One region of the Spiractinospora alimapuensis genome, then DNA from elsewhere that is predicted to be linked to it. Evidence: riboswitches for the same ligand, from Rfam matches in the RefSeq annotation. Region 1 holds a riboswitch; the other holds the start of a gene.
What was found. A riboswitch is a leader RNA that binds a small molecule or an ion and turns the genes downstream of it on or off. The one in region 1 is predicted to bind glycine.

Region 1 (9,008 bases):
ACGCCCGTCTGGTTCCGCCGCCCACCGAGATGTCCCCGCGCTTCGGTCACCGGGAGGATCTACGCTGGGGCGATATGTGTGGACGTTATGCGCAGTCCCGGGACACCCACGAGCTGCAACTGCAGTTCGACTTCACGCGACCGTCCCCGGACGAGCTCCGCAACCCGCGGGCCTGGCCGCCGCTGGAGGAAGTGGCGGCGGACTACAACATCGCTCCCGGCTCACAGGTGTACGCGGTGCTGGGACAGCCGGCCAACCGCCCCGAGGGCACGGACCCGCACCAGCGGTCGCTGTGCACCCTGCGCTGGGGACTGGTGCCGTCCTGGGCCAAGGAGCCCAACGTCGGCTACAAGATGATCAACGCGCGTGGGGAGACCGTCGCCGAGAAGCCGGCCTACCGCCGCGCCTTCGCCCGTCGGCGCTGCCTGATCCCCGCCGACGCCTACTACGAATGGCAGTTGGTCGCCAAGGGCGACGCCGACCGCGCCGAGTCGGGAACCTCGCCCGCCACCGACCCCGGGCACACCAAACGCAAGGCGCGTTCCCGTAAACGCCCCTTCGCGGTGCGCTACCAGGACGGGTCCCCGCTCGCCTTCGCCGGCATCTTCGAACGCTGGCGGGACCCCACCCGCGACGAACACGACCCGGCCGCGTGGCTGTGGTCCTGCTCCATCATCACCACCGAGGCGGCTCCGGCCCTGGCCGACATCCACGAGCGCATGCCGGTCGTCCTCCCGCCCACGGACTGGGACACCTGGCTCGACCCGGCGACGGACCCGGCGCGCCTGCGAGAGCTCCTGACCCACACGCCCACCGACGAGTTGGAGATCTTCGAGGTGGGCACCGCGGTCAACAGCGTCCGTAACAACGGTCCAGAACTCTTGAACCCCGCGGAGCAGGAGGGACCCTCCGACACACTCTGGTAACACAAAGCGTTACTCCTCGGCAAGAAATGGTTACGATAAGCCGTATACGGCTGTTGTTCCCTGAGGAGCGCAGATGACGGCAACACATCACCGTGCGGGGTCCGTCGTGGCGGTGAGGGTCCCCGGGCCCTCACGCCGAGGGCTCTGGCTGCGGGGTGTCGCGGTGGCCGGCTTCGCCGCGATCACCGTCGCCGCCGTCATCGAGGTGATCGCCGCGCTGTTGGGAACCGCCTCTCTGGCCACTCTCGTCCGCGCCACGTCGACGGTGGATCTGACCGACATCACCGTCCCGATCGCGTCGCTGCTGGTCTCGGCGGCCGGCATCGCTCTCATAGTGTGGTCACTCGTGCGCGGCAACGGCTGTGACCAGGGCAACGGCCCCTGACTGTCCCATTTGGGCCATGACCGAGTATCCCGTGGGCTACAATTGGTAACAGCGAGGGATCATGCTCCGCGTGGTTCCTCAGCCCACGGTCTCGCGCCGGTGGAGGTCTCTGGGGGGAGCCTCCACCGGCGCGGTTATTTTCCCTGCCGGTTCTCCCGCACCCTGGCTCCGCTTCCCAGCGTCGAGCCGCGCGGACCGGCCGATCCCTCGACTGACACACTGAGCGCATGACCGACGAGCCTCCGGTGATGACGCCCGCCGCGTTCGACGCCCAGTTCCGCGCACAGCACTCCAGCTCCCTGCTGCCCCACCTGTGGTCCCGTGCCTGGGGCGAGCAGTACCCCTCGGAGGTCGCTCCCAACAGCGGCTGCCCCTGGCGGCTCCTGGGGCTGATGGTGTCCCGCCTGCGCCCTGCCCCCGGTTCCACGGTCGTGGATCTCGGCTGCGGCCTCGGCGGACCGGGGCTGTGGCTTGCCCGCGCCACGGGGACGCGACTGGTGGGAGTGGACTGGTCGTCGGCCGCGGTGGAGATCGCGAGTGACCGCGCCCCCTCGTGGCTTCCCGACGGTCGGGCCACGTTCCACACCGGCACCTTCGACGACACCGGGGTGGAGGACGCCGCCGCGGACGCGGTGATCAGTGTGGACGCGTTGGCGCTCGCCCCGGATCCCCTGTCCGCCCTGACCGAGGCGCGACGGATCCTGCGCCCCGGGGGGCGACTGCTCTTCACCGCCGCCGAACCACTGGCCGACCTCGCAGCCAACGACACCACGATGTGGTCCGATCCCCTCCGTGAGGTGGGGCTGGTCCCCGGGCCGTACCACGAGCTCCCCGACGAACGGGAGTCGTGGCGCCGCTTCTACGCCCTCGTCCGCGAGCACGAGGCCGCGCTCACAACGGAGATGGGATCCCAGGCCACAGGCACCCTCCTCGCTGAGGCCACCATGCTCGAGCCCCACCTCGACGACCTCACCTGGGGGGCCGTCGAGGCCACCGCCCCCACGGCCTGACCACTTCCCCGCCCCAGCCCACACGGGCCGTCAGGCCAGGCGGGACAGCTCCTCCTCTATCGCCGCGCGCACCCCGTCGTACCGCGCGGCGAGCGCGTATCGCTGATCCCTCCACCGCGCGGCGGGGTACAGCCACACCGGTCGGGACACGAGCTCGGCCGGCTCCCAGTCGAACCGTGGCCACACGTGCGCGTGGAGGAACGGGTCGGTGTTTCCGAGGATCTCCAGGTTCACCCGGCGAAACGCGGGGTCACGACGGGCGCTGGCCCGCTCCACGGCCTCTCCCAACGCGTCCAGGTCGGACAGGAACTCGCTACGCCGTGTTCGGGGCAGCTCGGACAACCGTGTCACCGCGGGATCGTCCACCAGGAGCACCGAGTATCCCGGCAGGAACTGGACGTCGCCGATCGCCGCGAATCCCGCCGTCATCCTCCGCAGCACCGTGGGGTTACGTCCCTCGAGCGCGCTGCCGATTCGGTCGCTCCGCCAGTGCTCGTCCATGGCGCGCATGATCCCATCCCGCGGCGAAGCCGCATCGGCGAGGCGGGCACCGATCCCAGCGCCCCTGAACGGATGAGTTGAGCAGAATCGGAGAAGCCGGAGCCGGTTGACCTCGATTAACGTGGCTCGTGTCCACATCGACAGCGGGAGGATGAGTGCCATGAACGCCGTTCCAGGGTCAGGCGACGCCGAGAGCGGGGCGACGGGAGCGGGGTTCTCCTCCGCCGAGCGCGCGGCGATGAAGGAACGCGCCGCCGAGTTGAAGGCGGAGAAACGACGGGGGCGAGCGGAGGAGAAGGCCGCCGCGGAGGAACAGGCGGTGCATGAGCGGATCGCGGAGATGCCGGAGTCCGATCGTGCCCTCGCCGAGCGGGTGCACAACCTGGTGACGACGGCCGCATCGGAGCTGCGGCCCAAGTTGTGGTACGGGCAGCCCGCCTACGCGCGCGACGGGAAGGTCGTGTGCTTCTTCCGCAGCGGGCAGATGGACAAGTCACGCTATTCAGTATTCGGCTTCAACGAGGAGGCGAACCTCGACGACTCAAGCGGCCTGTGGCCCACTTCTTTCGCCCTGACCACGATGACCGACGACGCCGCGGCCACCATCCGCGACCTCGTCCAACGGGCGGTTGCCTGAGCGGTCAGTTCACCAGCGCGGCCAGCGTGGCCGGGACGTCGCCAAGATTGTCCAGGACGACCGGGGCGCCGGCCGCGGAGAGTTGGTCGGCGGTGAAGACGCCGGTGGCCACGGCGACGATCCGGGCGCCGCCCTCCTTGGCCGCGCGGATGTCGTTGGGGCTGTCCCCGACCAGAACGGTGGAGTCGGCGTCGAACCGGATGCCGGTGGTGGCGTGGGCGCGCCGCTGGGCGAGGGGCACCAGGTCGGGGCGTTCCTCGCGGTCGTCACCGTAGGCCCCGGACTCGAGGTCCAGGTACTGGTCCAGCCGTGCCAGCTCCATCTTGACTCGGGCGTTGGCCTTGGAGTTCCCGGTCAGCAGCGAGGACACCATGTCCGGGTGGTCCGCGGTCCGCCGTAGCACCTCGGGGACGCCGGGCAGGAGGATCGTCTCGGGGGTGATCTCCTTGGCCCGCTCGGCGAACTCCTTGACCAGGAGGTCACGGAACTGGGGGAACCAGTCACCGGGGTCACGCATGCCGTTGGCGTGCAGGGTCTCGGTGAACCACTTCCACTCGGTGCGGCCCGGGCCCTGGGTGCGCTCGAAGTCGCTCAGGCCGGTGAACTCGCGGAAGGCCGCCGCGAATGCGGCGTATCCCGTCCCGTCGGAGTCGATCAGGGTCCGGTCGATGTCCCACAAGATGAGTCGAGTTCCCACGCCTGCCCTTTCCCCGTGCCGGCACCGACCACCCACGCTATCGAACGGCCGGCGGGCCTCCGCCGGGGAGGTGCGCCCGAGGGTCGGGGGTCACCCGGCCGCGAGGGCCGGGTCACCCCCGCTCTCAGGAGCCGATCCCCGGGTACAGGGGGTGCTTGCGCGCCAGCGCGGTGACCCGAGCGCTGAGAGCCTCAGCGTCGAAGTCCGGCCGGAGCGCGGCGGCGATGACGTCGGCCACCTCGGTGAAGTCCTCCTCGGAGAATCCACGGGTCGCCAGCGCCGGGGTCCCGATCCGTAGTCCGGAGGTCACCATCGGCGGACGCGGGTCCCCGGGGACCGCGTTGCGGTTGACGGTGATCCCGATCTCGTGCAGCCGGTCCTCGGCCTGACGCCCGTCCAGCTCCGACTCACGCAGGTCCACCAGCACCAGGTGGACATCCGTGCCTCCGGTGAGGACGCGGACACCGACCTCGGAGGCGTCGGACTGCGACAGCCGCTCGGCGAGGATTCGGGCACCCGCCAGCGTGCGGCGCTGCCGGTCCTTGAACTCCTCGGATCCGGCGATCTTCAGCGCCACGGCCTTACCGGCGATGGCGTGTTCCAGCGGCCCGCCCTGGAGCCCCGGGAACACGGCCGAGTTGAGCTTCTTTCCGTACTCCTCCTTGGCCAGGATCAGTCCAGCACGCGGACCACCCAGGGTCTTGTGCGTCGTCGTGGTGACGACATCCGCGTGCGGGACCGGGTTGGGGTGCAGTCCCGCGGCCACCAGGCCCGCGAAGTGGGCCATGTCAACCAGCAGCAGCGCGCCCACCTCGTCGGCGATCGCCCGGAAGCGGGCGAAGTCGAGTTGACGCGGATAGGCCGACCACCCAGCGACGATCATGCGCGGCTGGTGTTCCTTCGCCAGCTTCGCGACCTCGTCGTAGTCCACCAGCCCCGTGGACTCGTCCACGTGGTAGGCGACGGCGTTGAGGATCTTCCCGGAGTAGTTCAGCCGCATCCCGTGCGTGAGATGGCCGCCATGGGCCAGGTCCAGACCAAGAATGGTGTCGCCGGCGTTGAGCAGTGCGAAGTAGACGGCCGTGTTGGCCTGCGCGCCCGCGTGCGGCTGCACGTTGGCGTACTCGGCGCCGAACAGTTCCTTGGCCCGGTCGATCGCGAGCTGTTCGATCACATCGACATGCTCGCAGCCGCCGTAGTAACGCTTCCCGGGGTAGCCTTCCGCGTATTTGTTGGTGAGCACTGACCCTTGTGCCTCTAGAACCGCCTGCGGAGCGAAGTTCTCCGAAGCGATCATCTCCAGGGTGTCACGCTGGCGCCGAAGCTCCGCGTCCACCGCGGTCGCTACCTCAGGGTCGACCTGCGCGAGCGGCTGGTTGAGGAGGCTGGACATGCGCTTAACTCTCTCCTTCGATGAGGCTTGTGTACTGCTCCGGGGTCATCAGGTCCTCGGGGTCCTGGGCCAGTTCGACCTTGAACAGCCACCCCTGACCGTAGGGGTCACTCCCCACGGTCTCCGGATCGTCCTCGACGGATTGGTTGACCTCAACCACCTCCCCGTCGACCGGCGAATAGATGTCGCTGACGGATTTGGTGGACTCGACTTCGCCACACGTCTCTCCGGCAGTGACGGAGGAGCCCACCTCGGGCGCCTCCACATAGACAATCTCGCCCAGGGCTTCGGCCGCGTACGCGGTGATCCCCACGGTGGCGACTCCGTCGGTCACGGATACCCACTCGTGCTCGCTCGTGTAGCCCAGCTCGGCAGGAACGCTCAACTCCGTACTCCTTGATTCCAACAGACGACGCCCTCAGCGTTGACGCCTGTAGAACGGCAGCTCGACCGCGTCGGCGGGCTCCGGTCTGCCACGAACGTCCACAGCCAGCTCGCCGCCGGCGTCGATTTCGGTGTCCAGATATGCCATCGCAATGGGGCGCCCTACCGTCGGCGAGGGCGCCCCGCTGGTGATCGTGCCGACTCGGGCACCTTCGTGCAACACGGCGTACCCCTGACGGGGCACTCTCCGTCCGCGTCCGACCAAACCCACCAGACGGCTGCGTGGGCCGGCCTCCGCGCGCGCCCGCAGCGCGGAGCGCCCCACGAAATCCGCGGGTTTCTCCAGGTTTACCACCCGCCCAAGCCCAGCTTCGTACGGAGTGACGTCACGGGAGAGCTCATGCCCGTACAGGGGCATGCCGGCCTCCAGGCGCAGCGTGTCCCGAGCGGAGAGTCCGGCCGGGAGAAGCCCGTGGTCGCGGCCCGCGTCGGTCAGCGCTTCCCACAGCGCGGGCGCCCGTTCGGGCTCTCGGAGGAAAAGTTCGAACCCGTCCTCTCCGGTGTATCCGGTCCGCGCGAGGAGGACGTCGTGTCCGGCGACCGTAGCGGTGTAGCCGGCGAAGTACTTGATCTCGTCGAGCGGGGTGTCGGTGAGGCCGGCGAGGATGGTCACGGCGTTGGGGCCCTGCACCGCGAGCAGGGCGTAGTCGGCGGAGTCGTCGATGACCTGGGCGTCGAAGCCGGAGGCCCGCTCCAGCAGCGCGTCCACGACCACGTCGGTGTTGGCCGCGTTGGCGACGACGAGGTACTCGTCCTCACCGAGCCGGTAGGTGATCAGGTCGTCGAGGACGCCGCCCTCGGCGTCGGTGATCATTGAGTAGCGGGCGCGGCCGGGACGCAGCGTGGACATCGCGCCGACGAGCGCGTAGTCCAGGGCGTCGCCCGCCTGCCGCCCCGTGACCCGGATCTCGCCCATGTGCGAAAGGTCGAACAGGCCCGCCTGGTGACGCACGGCGAGGTGTTCCTCGCTCTCGCGGGCGTAGCGAACCGGCATCTGCCAGCCGGCGAAGTCGACGAGGGTGGCTCCGAGGTTCTGGTGCACCTCGTAGAGAGGTGTGCGGCGGGGTTCTTTCACTGGCACTCCCGAGGGGATGGACGACTTCTAGACACGACGCCTCAACCCTCCCCCTCTGTCATCGGTGCCTGAGAGCTTCACCGCGTGTCCCTTTCTCGGGTGGTGCTGGCGCGGCTTGCACCTTCGGCGAGAGACCAGAGCCCCTGCTTTCCAGAGTTGGCTCACCCACACGGTCCTGAACGCCTGAGAGGTTCTTCGGGGAGGAATTGCTCCTTCGGCGGTCCCCGCTGGCGGCGAGGACTCTCTCCCGTGCGGGTTCGACAGCCCACGCCAGCTTAGCAGTGGCGGTTCTCGCGGGCCGGCGGCACCCCGACACGGGCGCCGCCCGACCGCCGACTCTCGCTAGTTGGACCGGCGCTTGCGCACCGCCTCGGCGAGCCGCTCAAGCACGGTGACGGTCGTGTCCCATCCCATGCAGGCGTCGGTGATGCTCTGGCCGTAGGTGAGCGTCGCGGGGTCGCCGAGCCGCTGCGCGCCGGGGACGATGAAGCTCTCCAGCATCACCCCGACGATCCCGCGCTGGCCGGCGGCGACCTGGTCGGCGATCGCCTCGGCAACCAGCGGCTGGCGCTCGTGGTCCTTGCCGCTGTTGGCGTGGCTGGCGTCGATCATCAGGCGTTCGGGGAGCCCCGCCGAGCGCACGGTGGCCAGCGCCGCCGCGACGCCGGCCGCGTCGTAGTTGGGGCCGGTGCGTCCACCGCGGAGGATCACGTGGCAGTCGGGGTTACCGGCGGTGGTGACCACCGACCCGGCGCCGGCCGGGTCCACCCCGAAGAAGGTGTGCGGCTCGGCCGAGGCACGGCAGGCGTCCACCGCGACCTGGGCGTCGCCGTCGGTGCCGTTCTTGAAGCCCACCGGCATGCTGAGGCCGCTGGCGAGCTGACGGTGCACCTGGCTCTCGGTGGTGCGGGCACCGATGGCGCCCCAGGCGAGGGCCTCGGCGATGTACTGCGGGGTGATCGGGTCGAGGAACTCGGTGCCGCTGGGGACACCCAGCGAACCGATGTTCAGCAGGAGTTCGCGGGCGGCGCGCAGGCCCCGGTGGACCTCGAAGCTCCCGTCCAGCCCGGGATCGTTGATGAGCCCCTTCCACCCGACCGTGGTGCGGGGCTTCTCGAAGTAGACCCGCATCACGATGCGCAGGTCGCCGCTCAGCCGGGGCATCACCTCGGCCAGCCGCGTCGCGTAGTCGATGGCCTGGGCCGGGTCGTGCACCGAGCACGGGCCCACGACGACGAGTAGACGGTCGTCCTCGTGGTTGAGGATGCGCGTGACCTCCGCCCGGGCGTCCTCGCAGACCGCGCTCTGTTCCGGCCCCATCGGCTGCTCGGTGGCCAGGTCCGCGGGGGCGATCAGCGGTTCGTAGCTGACAACCCGCCTGTCGTTGGTCCGTGCCATTCCCGTTACTCCTCCTCAACGCCGGTAGCGGATCCAGCGTAGCCGGCGGGCCGAGGTCACACGCTGCGGATCGGGAGATCGCGGGCCACCCAGACCGCCCCCGCGTGTCGTCCGGCGCGCCGGGGAGGATTCGGCTCGGCCGCAAAGGCGGCCCAGCCGCGCGAAACGACCCACGGGCGCGAACTACCGCGCGGCCGCCAACGCCTCGGCCCAGGAGGTCGCCTGGTGTAGCAACGGCCGGTACCGCATCACCTTCGGGGTGCTCCGCAGCCCGAAGACGCCGACGAGTTGGTCGCCACGCCCGATGAAGGCGACGAACTTGCGTTCCTCGGGCGAACCGTGCACGAACTCGACCGTTTCGGCGGGCGCCGCCTGGCCCAGGAGCTGGATCTTCATGCCGTACTGGTCGGAGAAGAAGTACGGGACCGGGGTGTAGGCGGTGCGCTCCCCCACCTCGGCGAGGAGGTTGTGGGCGACGACCGCTCCCTGTTCGGCGGCGTTGGTCCAGTGCTCCAACCGAAGGCGACCACCGAACAGGGGGT
Region 2 (9,008 bases), 1.5 Mb from region 1:
CGCCGAGCTCTCGTTCCCCACCCGCGCTCCCGAGAGCTACGCGCACGAGCTGCTGCGGTGTCTGGACACCAGCGGCATCGCCGAGGCCGAGCTGAAGGTCGTCGTCGACTGCGCCGGGGGAACGGCGTCGCTGCTGCTTCCCGGTCTGCTGGGCCGGATCGACGCCGAGGTCCTGACCGTGAACAACCGACTCGACGAGGCCTCACCCACCGACACCGTGGCCAAACGGATGCGCGACATGGAGCGGCTCGGCGAGCTGGTCTCCTCCGCCCGAGCCGACCTCGGCATCAGGTTCGACCCGGTGGGGGAGCGGCTGTCCATCGTGGACGAGCACGGTGGCCTGGTGGGCGACGAGCGGGCCCTGCTCGTGGTGCTCGACCTCGTGGCCGCCGAGGTGGGCCGCGGCAGCGTGGCGTTGCCCGTGACGACCACGCGACTGGCCGAACGGGTGTGCGCCGCCCACGGTGTCACCGTGCGCTGGACCCCGACCGCCACCGCGGAATTGACCAAGGCGGCGATGGACGAGGAGATTATCTTCGCCGCCGACGGACGCGGAGGATTCGTCTTCCCCGAGTTCACCCGTACCCCTGACGGGATCGCCGCCTTCGTGCGCCTGCTGGGCCTCGTGGCGCGTGCCCGGCTGTCCCTCAGCGAGATCGACGCTCGGATCCCCAGGGAGCACCTCCTGCGCCGCTCGGTGCCCACACCGTGGGCGGTCAAGGGAAGCGTCATGCGTGCGGTCGTGGAGGCCGCCGGCGACCGCGAGGTGGACACGACCGACGGAGTGCGGGTCGTCGAACCCGACGGAAGCTGGGCCCTCGTACTGCCCGACACCGCCGAGCCCGTCACCCACGTGTGGGCCGAGGGACCGGATCGTGACGCAGCGCAGCGACAGTTGGAACACTGGGTGAACGTCGTCGAGGGTGCCGAGGGGTGACGCGGTGCCCCGAAGGTGCAAAGCACGGCCCGTGATGGTTTAGAGTCGGGTGTTCCAAACGGTTCCAGCACGGTAGAGGGGAAGGGACCGACGACGCACCGTAGCGACACCCACGGTCTTTGGTCCCGGCGTGGACCGAAGGCGGCACCGCGGGTAACGTGAGGGCGAGCGAGTCACAGCCTGTCGCCGGGCCCATCACTCCTCCGGACGCGTCCGCGCGTTCGCGTACGCTAGCCCATTGATCGAGCACCGCCGCGTGCGGGAGGAGGACGAGCCGAGAAGATGCCAGGCGTTCACTGCACGCAGTGCGGTCACGCGGTCCCTGATGACGCGCGCTTCTGCTCCAACTGTGGTTCCCGAATCGCTGCGCCCGCCGGCCAACAGGGAAAGCCGGCGCCGCGTAACGAGCGTGCCGGCGAGACCACGTCGACGATCTCCATCGCCGGGATCCAGGCCTTGGACACCGAGGGAGAGTCGGGGGCCGAGGACGCCGAGCCCGACCTCGGCTCGGTGGACGCACTCCCCGCGGGGACGGCGCTGCTGGTGGTGAAGCGCGGCCCCAACGCGGGCAGTCGGTTCCTGCTGGACAGCGACGTGACCACGGCGGGCCGTCATCCCAACAGCGACATCTTCCTCGACGACGTCACCGTCTCACGGCGCCACGTCGAGTTCTACCGACGCGGCGGTTCCTTCGGCGTACGCGACGTGGGCAGCCTGAACGGCACCTACGTCAACCGGGAGCGCATCGACGACGCGGAGCTGGGCGGCGGGGACGAGGTCCAGATCGGCAAGTTCCGACTGGTGCTCCTCACCAACCCACGCCAGGGCTGACGGGCGGCACCCGGAAGGCTTCGTGGCGTCACCAGGTAAGGTTTGGACGGGGGGCGGACCGGACAGCTTGTACGAAGAGGACACAAGCGGACGCGGCCGGCCTACTCGGGCGAACTTCGCGGTCTCCGTGCGCGGTGAGCGGCGGGAAACGTGAGGGTGAGATGACCACGCATCCGGGTGCCCTCCCGAACGCGACGAGTCGTGGGACGGAGCCGCAGTGAAGCACATGGAGGTTGTCGGCGTCCGGGTGGAGATGCCGTCGAATCAGCCCATCGTCCTGCTCAAAGAGTCCGATGGCGAGCGGTACCTACCGATCTGGATCGGCGCTGTGGAGGCCACGGCGATCGCGCTGGCTCAGCAGGGCGTGGTTCCGGCGCGGCCACTGACACACGACCTGTTTCGCGACGTTCTCGAGGCGTTGGACGCCACGCTGAACACGGTCAACATCACCGGGTTGCAGGACGGCATCTACTACGCTGAGCTCGTGTTCTCCAACGGGGTCGAGGTCAGCGCGCGGCCCTCGGACTCCATCGCCCTCGCGTTGCGGATGGGGGCGGCGATCTACGCTCGTGAGGACGTGATCGACGAGGCGGGGGTTCCGATTCCCGACGAGCAGGAGGACGAGGTCGCTCGATTCAAGGAGTTCCTCGACCAGATCAGTCCGGACGATTTCGGGCGTACGACCTAAACCCGTTCGCGGATCTCGCGACGCGCCGCGCGTGTCGTTGACGCTTTACGGCCGACCGGCCTACCTTCATCAAGGAGCAACCTGCGGCGTTGCATCGTTTCTCCCCTATCGGATGCCGCGGGTCGAGGAGCCGGAGGTTCGGCGTGGCGGTAACCAGAGGCAAGCGGCAAGCCGCCGAGCACAGGCCATCAACGTTCCGACGATCCGGGGAACCGGAGCCGTTGTGTGACGAAGAGGACGTGTCGGCACTGTCCACGGACATGGGCTACCGAGGGCCAGCCGCCTGCGCTGCGGCGGAGATCACCTTCCGTCAGCTCGACTACTGGGCGAGGACCCGTCTGGTCGAACCGAGTCTGCGCTCGGGCACCGGCGGCGACGGGCTGCGCCTCTACAGCCTCCGCGACATCCTGATCCTCAAGGTCGTCAAACGACTGCTCGACACGGGCATCTCGCTGCAGCAGATCCGCGCCGCGGTCCACCATCTCCGCAATCGGGGAACCAGTGACCTCGCCCAGATCACCCTCATGAGCGACGGCGTGAGCATCTACGAGTGCTCCACCGCCGAGGAGGTCGCCGACCTGCTGCAACACGGGCAGGGCGTGTTCGGGATCGCGTTGGGCAAGGTGTGGCGGGAACTCGCCGGCAGCGTCGAGGCCATGCCGGGTGAAACCCTCGACGCGCCTGACCCCGCCGGGTTCCCCGCCGACGAACTCGCGCTTCGCCGCCGTCGCAAGACCGGTTGAGATCCCTCCCTCACCGCCCACGCTCCGAATCCCACGGACTCGCACCCGTCCTGTCGCGGTGACGCACCGCGTGTGAATGATCGCTCTGGGTCGTAGGAGTGTTTCGTGTTCCGCGTGAGAGGCGTTGTCCCGACCCGTGAGGGGGTTGGTGGTTGGGTCGCCGCACCCGGCACGAGTTATGATGGGATCACAAGTTAACCGGTGTCGCTATTGGGGTGACACCACAATGTGCCGCTGATACCGCGCGGGAGAGTCCCCACACAAGGGGGCGCCGAAGGGGCAACATCCCCGGAACCTCTCAGGCCACCGGACCGCGTGGTGGAGGCCACTCTGAAGCCACCCGGCGACAGAGGGGGACCCTGCAACGGGGCTGACAACCACCGCGACAGGAGGTCTCCGTGGCCGACAACGAGAACAAGCAGACCGCGAACCCCCGATTCGCCGACCGCCACATCGGGACCACCCCCCAGGAGTGGGACACGATGCTGGCCGCCATCGACCGGTCGGGCGTCGAGGAACTGATGGACGCGGCCGTGCCGCACACGATCCGCACCGACACCCACGCCAGCGGCGTCCTCCCCGCGCCGGCGACCGAGGCCGAGGCGCTCGCCGAGCTGCGCTCCCTCGCCGCCCGCAACCAGGTCCTCACGTCGATGATCGGCCGTGGGTACTACGACACCCTCACCCCGCCGGCCATCCGGAGAAACATCCTGGAGAACCCGTCGTGGTACACCGCCTACACCCCCTACCAGCCCGAGATCTCCCAGGGCCGTCTGGAGGCCCTGCTCAACTTCCAGACACTGGTCAGTGACCTCACGGGGTTGCCCATCGCCGGCGCGTCCCTGCTGGACGAGGCGACGGCCGCCGCCGAGGCGATGACGTTGGCGCGTCGCGCCACCAAGGGCGACCGCGACACCTTCGTCGTGGACGCCGACGTCTTCCCCCAGACCCTGGCCGTGCTGCGGACCCGCGCGGAGCCTCTGGGCATCAGCCTGGTCACCGCGGACCTCTCGCAGGGCCTGCCCGAGGGTGAACCCTTCGGTGTGCTGGTGCAGTACCCGGCCGCCTCGGGTGCGGTCCGCGACCCCCGCCCCGTCATCGAGGCGGCGCACGAACGCGGGGCCCAGGCCGTCGTGGTCGCCGACCCGCTCGCGCTGACCGTGCTGCGCGCCCCGGGGGAGCTCGGAGCCGACATCGCCGTCGGGTCGATGCAGCGTTTCGGGGTCCCCATGAGCTTCGGCGGTCCCCACGCCGGCTACATGGCGGTCCGCGAGGGACTCCAGCGTCAGCTTCCCGGGCGCCTGGTGGGTGTCTCGGTGGACGCCGCCGGGCTTCCCGCCTACCGGCTCGCGCTGCAGACGCGCGAACAGCACATCCGCCGGGAGAAGGCGACCAGCAACATCTGCACCGCTCAGGTCCTGCTCGCGGTGATGGCCGGAACCTACGCGGTGTACCACGGGCCGCGCGGGCTGCGGGCGATCGCCGAGCGGGTGCACGCGCACGCCGAACAGCTCGCGGCGGCGCTGCGCGGCATCGGTGTCGAGGTGCCGCATCCGCACCACTTCGACACGGTGCAGGCGCGGGTTCCCGGGCGCGCCGACGTGGTCGTCGCCGAGGCGCGCGCCGCGGGCGTCAACCTGCTGCGGGTGGACGCCGACACCGTCGGGGTGTCCTGTGACGAGGCCACGACCGGCGAGCACCTCGACACGGTGGTGCGTGCGTTCGGTGGTGCGGGTGCCCACGACGTCGTCCCGGAGGGTGCGTCGATTCCCACCGGTCTGCGTCGGGGTATCGACTACCTCACCCACCCCGTGTTCAACAGCCACCACAGCGAGACGTCGCTGGTGCGCTACCTGCGCCGGCTGGCCGACCGTGACCTGGCCCTGGACCGCACGATGATCCCGCTGGGGTCGTGCACCATGAAGCTGAACGCCGCCGCCGAGATGGAGGCCATCACCTGGCCCGAGTTCGCCGGCCTGCACCCCCTGGCCCCGCTGGACCAGGCCGAGGGGATGCTGCGGGTGATTCGGGACCTGGAGCGCTGGCTCGCTGACGTCACCGGCTACGCGGCGGTGTCACTGCAGCCCAACGCGGGGTCCCAGGGGGAGTTGGCGGGTCTGCTGGCCATCCGCGCCTGGCACCACTCGCGTGGGGATCACCAGCGGGACCTGTGTCTGATCCCCTCCTCCGCGCACGGCACCAACGCCGCGAGCGCCATCATGGCCGGCATGCGGGTCAAGGTGGTCGCCTGTGACGACAACGGCAACGTCGATGTCGAGGCGCTGCGGGCGGAACTGGACGCCAACCGGGACAGCGTCGCCGCGATCATGGTGACCTACCCGTCCACGCACGGCGTGTACGAGGAGTCGATCGCGGAGGTGTGCTCGCTGGTGCACGACGCGGGCGGCCAGGTCTACGTGGACGGCGCGAACCTCAACGCCCTGCTGGGATACGCCAAGCCCGGCGAGTTCGGTGCCGACGTGAGCCATCTGAACCTGCACAAGACGTTCTGCATCCCGCACGGAGGCGGCGGTCCGGGGGTGGGCCCGGTCGCCGTACGGTCCCACCTGGCGGACTTCCTGCCCAACCATCCGGGACAGCCCGACGCGGGGCCGGTCACCGGCGTCGGTCCGGTGTCCGCGGCGCCGTTCGGCTCCGCGGGGATCCTCCCGATCTCCTGGGCCTACGTCCGAATGATGGGCGCGGACGGTCTGCGCGCCGCCACGCAGGGCGCGGTGCTCTCGGCCAACTACGTCGCCAGCCGCCTCGCTCCGCACTACCCGGTGCTCTACACCGGAGCCGAGGGGCTGGTCGCCCACGAGTGCATCATCGACGTGCGCCCCCTCACCAAGAGCACCGGGATCACCGGGGAGGACATCGCCAAGCGGCTCATCGACTACGGGTTCCACGCGCCGACGATGTCGTTCCCCGTGGCCGGCACGTTGATGGTGGAGCCCACCGAGAGCGAGGACCTGGCCGAACTCGACCGGTTCTGCGACGCCATGATCTCCATCCGGGCCGAGATCGAGCGGGTGGCCGCGGGTGAGTTCGACGCGCACGACAACCCGCTGAAGAACGCGCCCCACACCGCCGAGATCGTCGTCGACGACGAGTGGAAGCACGCCTACACCCGTGCCGAGGCGGCCTACCCGCTCGCGTCGCTGCGCCGGGACAAGTACTGGTCGCCGGTGAGTCGGATCGACCAGGCCTACGGCGACCGCAACCTCGTCTGCGCGTGCCCTCCGCCGGAGGCATTCGCGGACTGATCGAGCCGGGAACCGTTAGTCTGGGCCAAATCGAACCCCACCCCCCGGGAAGTGCCCAGACATGACGGCAACGGTAGGAGGTCCCGCACACGGTGCGGGAGAGGAACCCGGCGGCGAGACCGCGGGGGACCTGTGTGACCAGGCGCGGGACCTGGCCAACGGCGGACACCTCAAGCGTGCCGCGCGACTGTACGAGAAGGCCGCGCGCCACGACGGGGGCGCCGGCCAGGCCCGCGCGCTGTTCGGGCTGGCGGTCGTCCGCTTCGACCTCGGCGACGTCGAGGGGGCGCGCGAGGCGGACACGCGGGCGATCGAGACCGGACACCGGGAGTACGCCCCCCGGGCCGCCCATCACCTGGCGCTGTGCCGTGAGGAGACGGAGGACCCCGAGGGGGCCCGGGTCGCCTGGCGCACCGTGCTGGAGCTCGGCAACGAGCGTTACCTGGCGGCGGCGCACCACGGCCTCGCCCGATTGGCGGAGTCCGAGGGTGACCTCGCCGAGGCCGCCCGCCACTGGGAGGGGGTCGAACGCCACGCCGACGCCGACCCCGACACCGCCGTCACCGCGGCGGCCGACCACGGGCGCCGCCTGTTGGCCCGAGGCGACACCGAGGGCGCGGCCCGCCAGGTGAAACGGGGACGGGCCCAGGAGACGCAGGGGCGAGACGCCTCCCTGGGACTGGTGAGCGCCGCGGTGCACCTCGAACGTGCCATCGTCGAGCTCGGCGGCGTGCTCGACGACGAGGAGCGCGACCCCGAGGCGACCCGCCTGCAGGCCCCCGAGGATCGCGCCGCCATCGTGGAGCTCCTGGCCCGACTACTCGCGCTGCGCGGCGACCCCGGCGCCGCCCGTGAGGTGTGGACCCGCGGCGTCGAACACCGTGACGTGGAGCTGGCCGCCGGAGTCCAGGATCGGCTGCGGCGCGGGTTCCTCACCCCGGAGCTGGCCGCACCCGACGACGGGACGGAGCCGGACGCGGCCGCGGAGCCCTGGTGGGACGGGTACGTGGCCGCCGCGGTGGCCGACGACAGCCTGCCCCTGCTCACCGGGGAACTGTTCCTCGCGCTGACGCAGATGCACGCCCACCTGGGCTCGGTACACGCCGCGGGCAGTGCCACGCCGGTGGACGCGCTGTGGGCCGCGGTCCTGTCGGGCCTACGGGTCCCCAGCGACTACGCCTGGGGCGCCTCGTTGCACGCGGACTTCGCCGACCGGCTGAGTCAGGCCTCCGGCGGCCATGCCGTCCTCCCGGAGAACTGGCCGGACGAGCCGTGACGCCGTGGCGCCACGACCCGCCCGGCACCGATCCCGCGCGGTCCGGGTGTGCGTGCGTCCGGTGTTCACACCACGGACGTGGGCGCGGGGACGGGGCGACCAGCTCATCGCCCCCGAGTGGCGAGCTGGTCGGGTCGGGAGGAGTTCGCGAACCGTTGGGCGGTGCCGGTCCTAGACAGGAACCGGACGGTGCGGGGCGATGATCTCGCCGTCCGGGAGGAGTTCGCCGGTGTCGTCGAACAGGAGAACACCGTTACAGAGCAGACTCCATCCTTGCTCCGGGTGCTCTGCGATCACGCGGGCCGCTTCACGGTCAGGGTCCTGCGCGGTCGGGCAAAGTGGGATGTGCCCGCACATTGGTGTGCCTTTCTGGTACGCACCGCGATTCCCGGTGCATTGTGTATCGCAACAACACGGTAGCGCTGTGTGTCGCCAAACACCGGGATTCCGCATATGGGCTCGCCCAAACACCCGAAAAACCATCAGGGCGGGCCATGGAAGTGGCCCAGCGATGGCCCGTTCGGACGGTGCGCGGCCCCCCGGTGCGCGTTGCCACCGCAGAGGTGTCCCGCGTCGCTAGATTGGGGCCATGCAGAAGGTGGAACTGGAGACCGACGGTGGTCCGGCGCGCGCGTGGATCGGCGAACCGGACGGAGCGCCACGGTTCCTGCTGGTGACGACGCACGGCGCGGCCGGGGGAGTGGACTCGCCGGACCTGACGAGCCTGCGGGACGCGGCCGTGGCCGCCGGCGGCGTGGTCGCGGCCGTGGAACAGGTCTACCGGGTCGCGGGCCGTCGCACCCCGGGTGGTGCTACCGCGCGTCAGGACGCGCTGTGGCTGCAGACGGTGCGGCAACTGGCGGACCGATACCCGGCCCAGCCGTTGCTGCTCGCGGGGCGCAGCAACGGGGCCCGGGTCGCCTGCCGCACCGCCCGGGAGCTCAACGCCCGCGCGGTGGTGGCACTCGCCTTCCCCCTGCACCCACCGGGCAAGCCCGAACGGTCCCGCGCCGCGGAGCTCCGTGGCTGCCCGGTTCCGGTGCTGGTCGTCAACGGTGACCGCGACCCCTTCGGGGTGCCGGACGCCGCGGACGCCGATACCCTCATCGTTCGCCCGGGGGAGCGGCACGATCTGGCGAAGGACCCGGCGGGGATCGCCGCGATCGCCGTGCACTGGGTGAAGGAACGGCTGTCACTGGGCTGACGGGGTCAGGCGGGGGCGGCGGTGTGCGCCGGGCGTACGCCCGTGTGGCCGAGAATCAGCGCG

Region 2: linked by a shared signal. The riboswitch ahead of gcvP (aminomethyl-transferring glycine dehydrogenase) and the one ahead of gcvT (glycine cleavage system aminomethyltransferase GcvT) in region 1 are both predicted to bind glycine.

Annotation. Positions count from the first base shown of each region.
Region 1 is NZ_CP072467.1:2,377,986-2,386,993, forward strand. It holds gene J4H86_RS10815 (SOS response-associated peptidase) at 75-926, shown strand; gene J4H86_RS10820 (hypothetical protein) at 1,000-1,311, shown strand; gene J4H86_RS10825 (class I SAM-dependent methyltransferase) at 1,539-2,321, shown strand; gene J4H86_RS10830 (diadenosine tetraphosphate hydrolase) at 2,352-2,822, opposite strand; gene J4H86_RS10835 (iron chaperone) at 2,983-3,459, shown strand; gene J4H86_RS10840 (HAD family hydrolase) at 3,464-4,156, opposite strand; gene J4H86_RS10845 (serine hydroxymethyltransferase) at 4,281-5,549, opposite strand; gene gcvH (glycine cleavage system protein GcvH) at 5,554-5,934, opposite strand; gene gcvT (glycine cleavage system aminomethyltransferase GcvT) at 5,968-7,074, opposite strand; glycine riboswitch at 7,114-7,228, opposite strand; glycine riboswitch at 7,229-7,328, opposite strand; gene J4H86_RS10860 (3-deoxy-7-phosphoheptulonate synthase) at 7,411-8,466, opposite strand; gene J4H86_RS10865 (NAD(P)/FAD-dependent oxidoreductase) at 8,650-9,008, opposite strand, start outside.
Region 2 is NZ_CP072467.1:831,090-840,097, reverse strand. It holds gene J4H86_RS03955 (mannose-1-phosphate guanyltransferase) at 1-937, shown strand, start outside; gene J4H86_RS03950 (FHA domain-containing protein) at 1,220-1,768, shown strand; gene J4H86_RS03945 (bifunctional nuclease family protein) at 1,986-2,456, shown strand; gene J4H86_RS03940 (MerR family transcriptional regulator) at 2,600-3,199, shown strand; glycine riboswitch at 3,435-3,523, shown strand; gene gcvP (aminomethyl-transferring glycine dehydrogenase) at 3,598-6,465, shown strand; gene J4H86_RS03930 (tetratricopeptide repeat protein) at 6,527-7,741, shown strand; gene J4H86_RS03925 (DUF5999 family protein) at 7,913-8,098, opposite strand; gene J4H86_RS03920 (alpha/beta hydrolase family protein) at 8,331-8,945, shown strand; gene J4H86_RS03915 (TetR/AcrR family transcriptional regulator) at 8,951-9,008, opposite strand, start outside.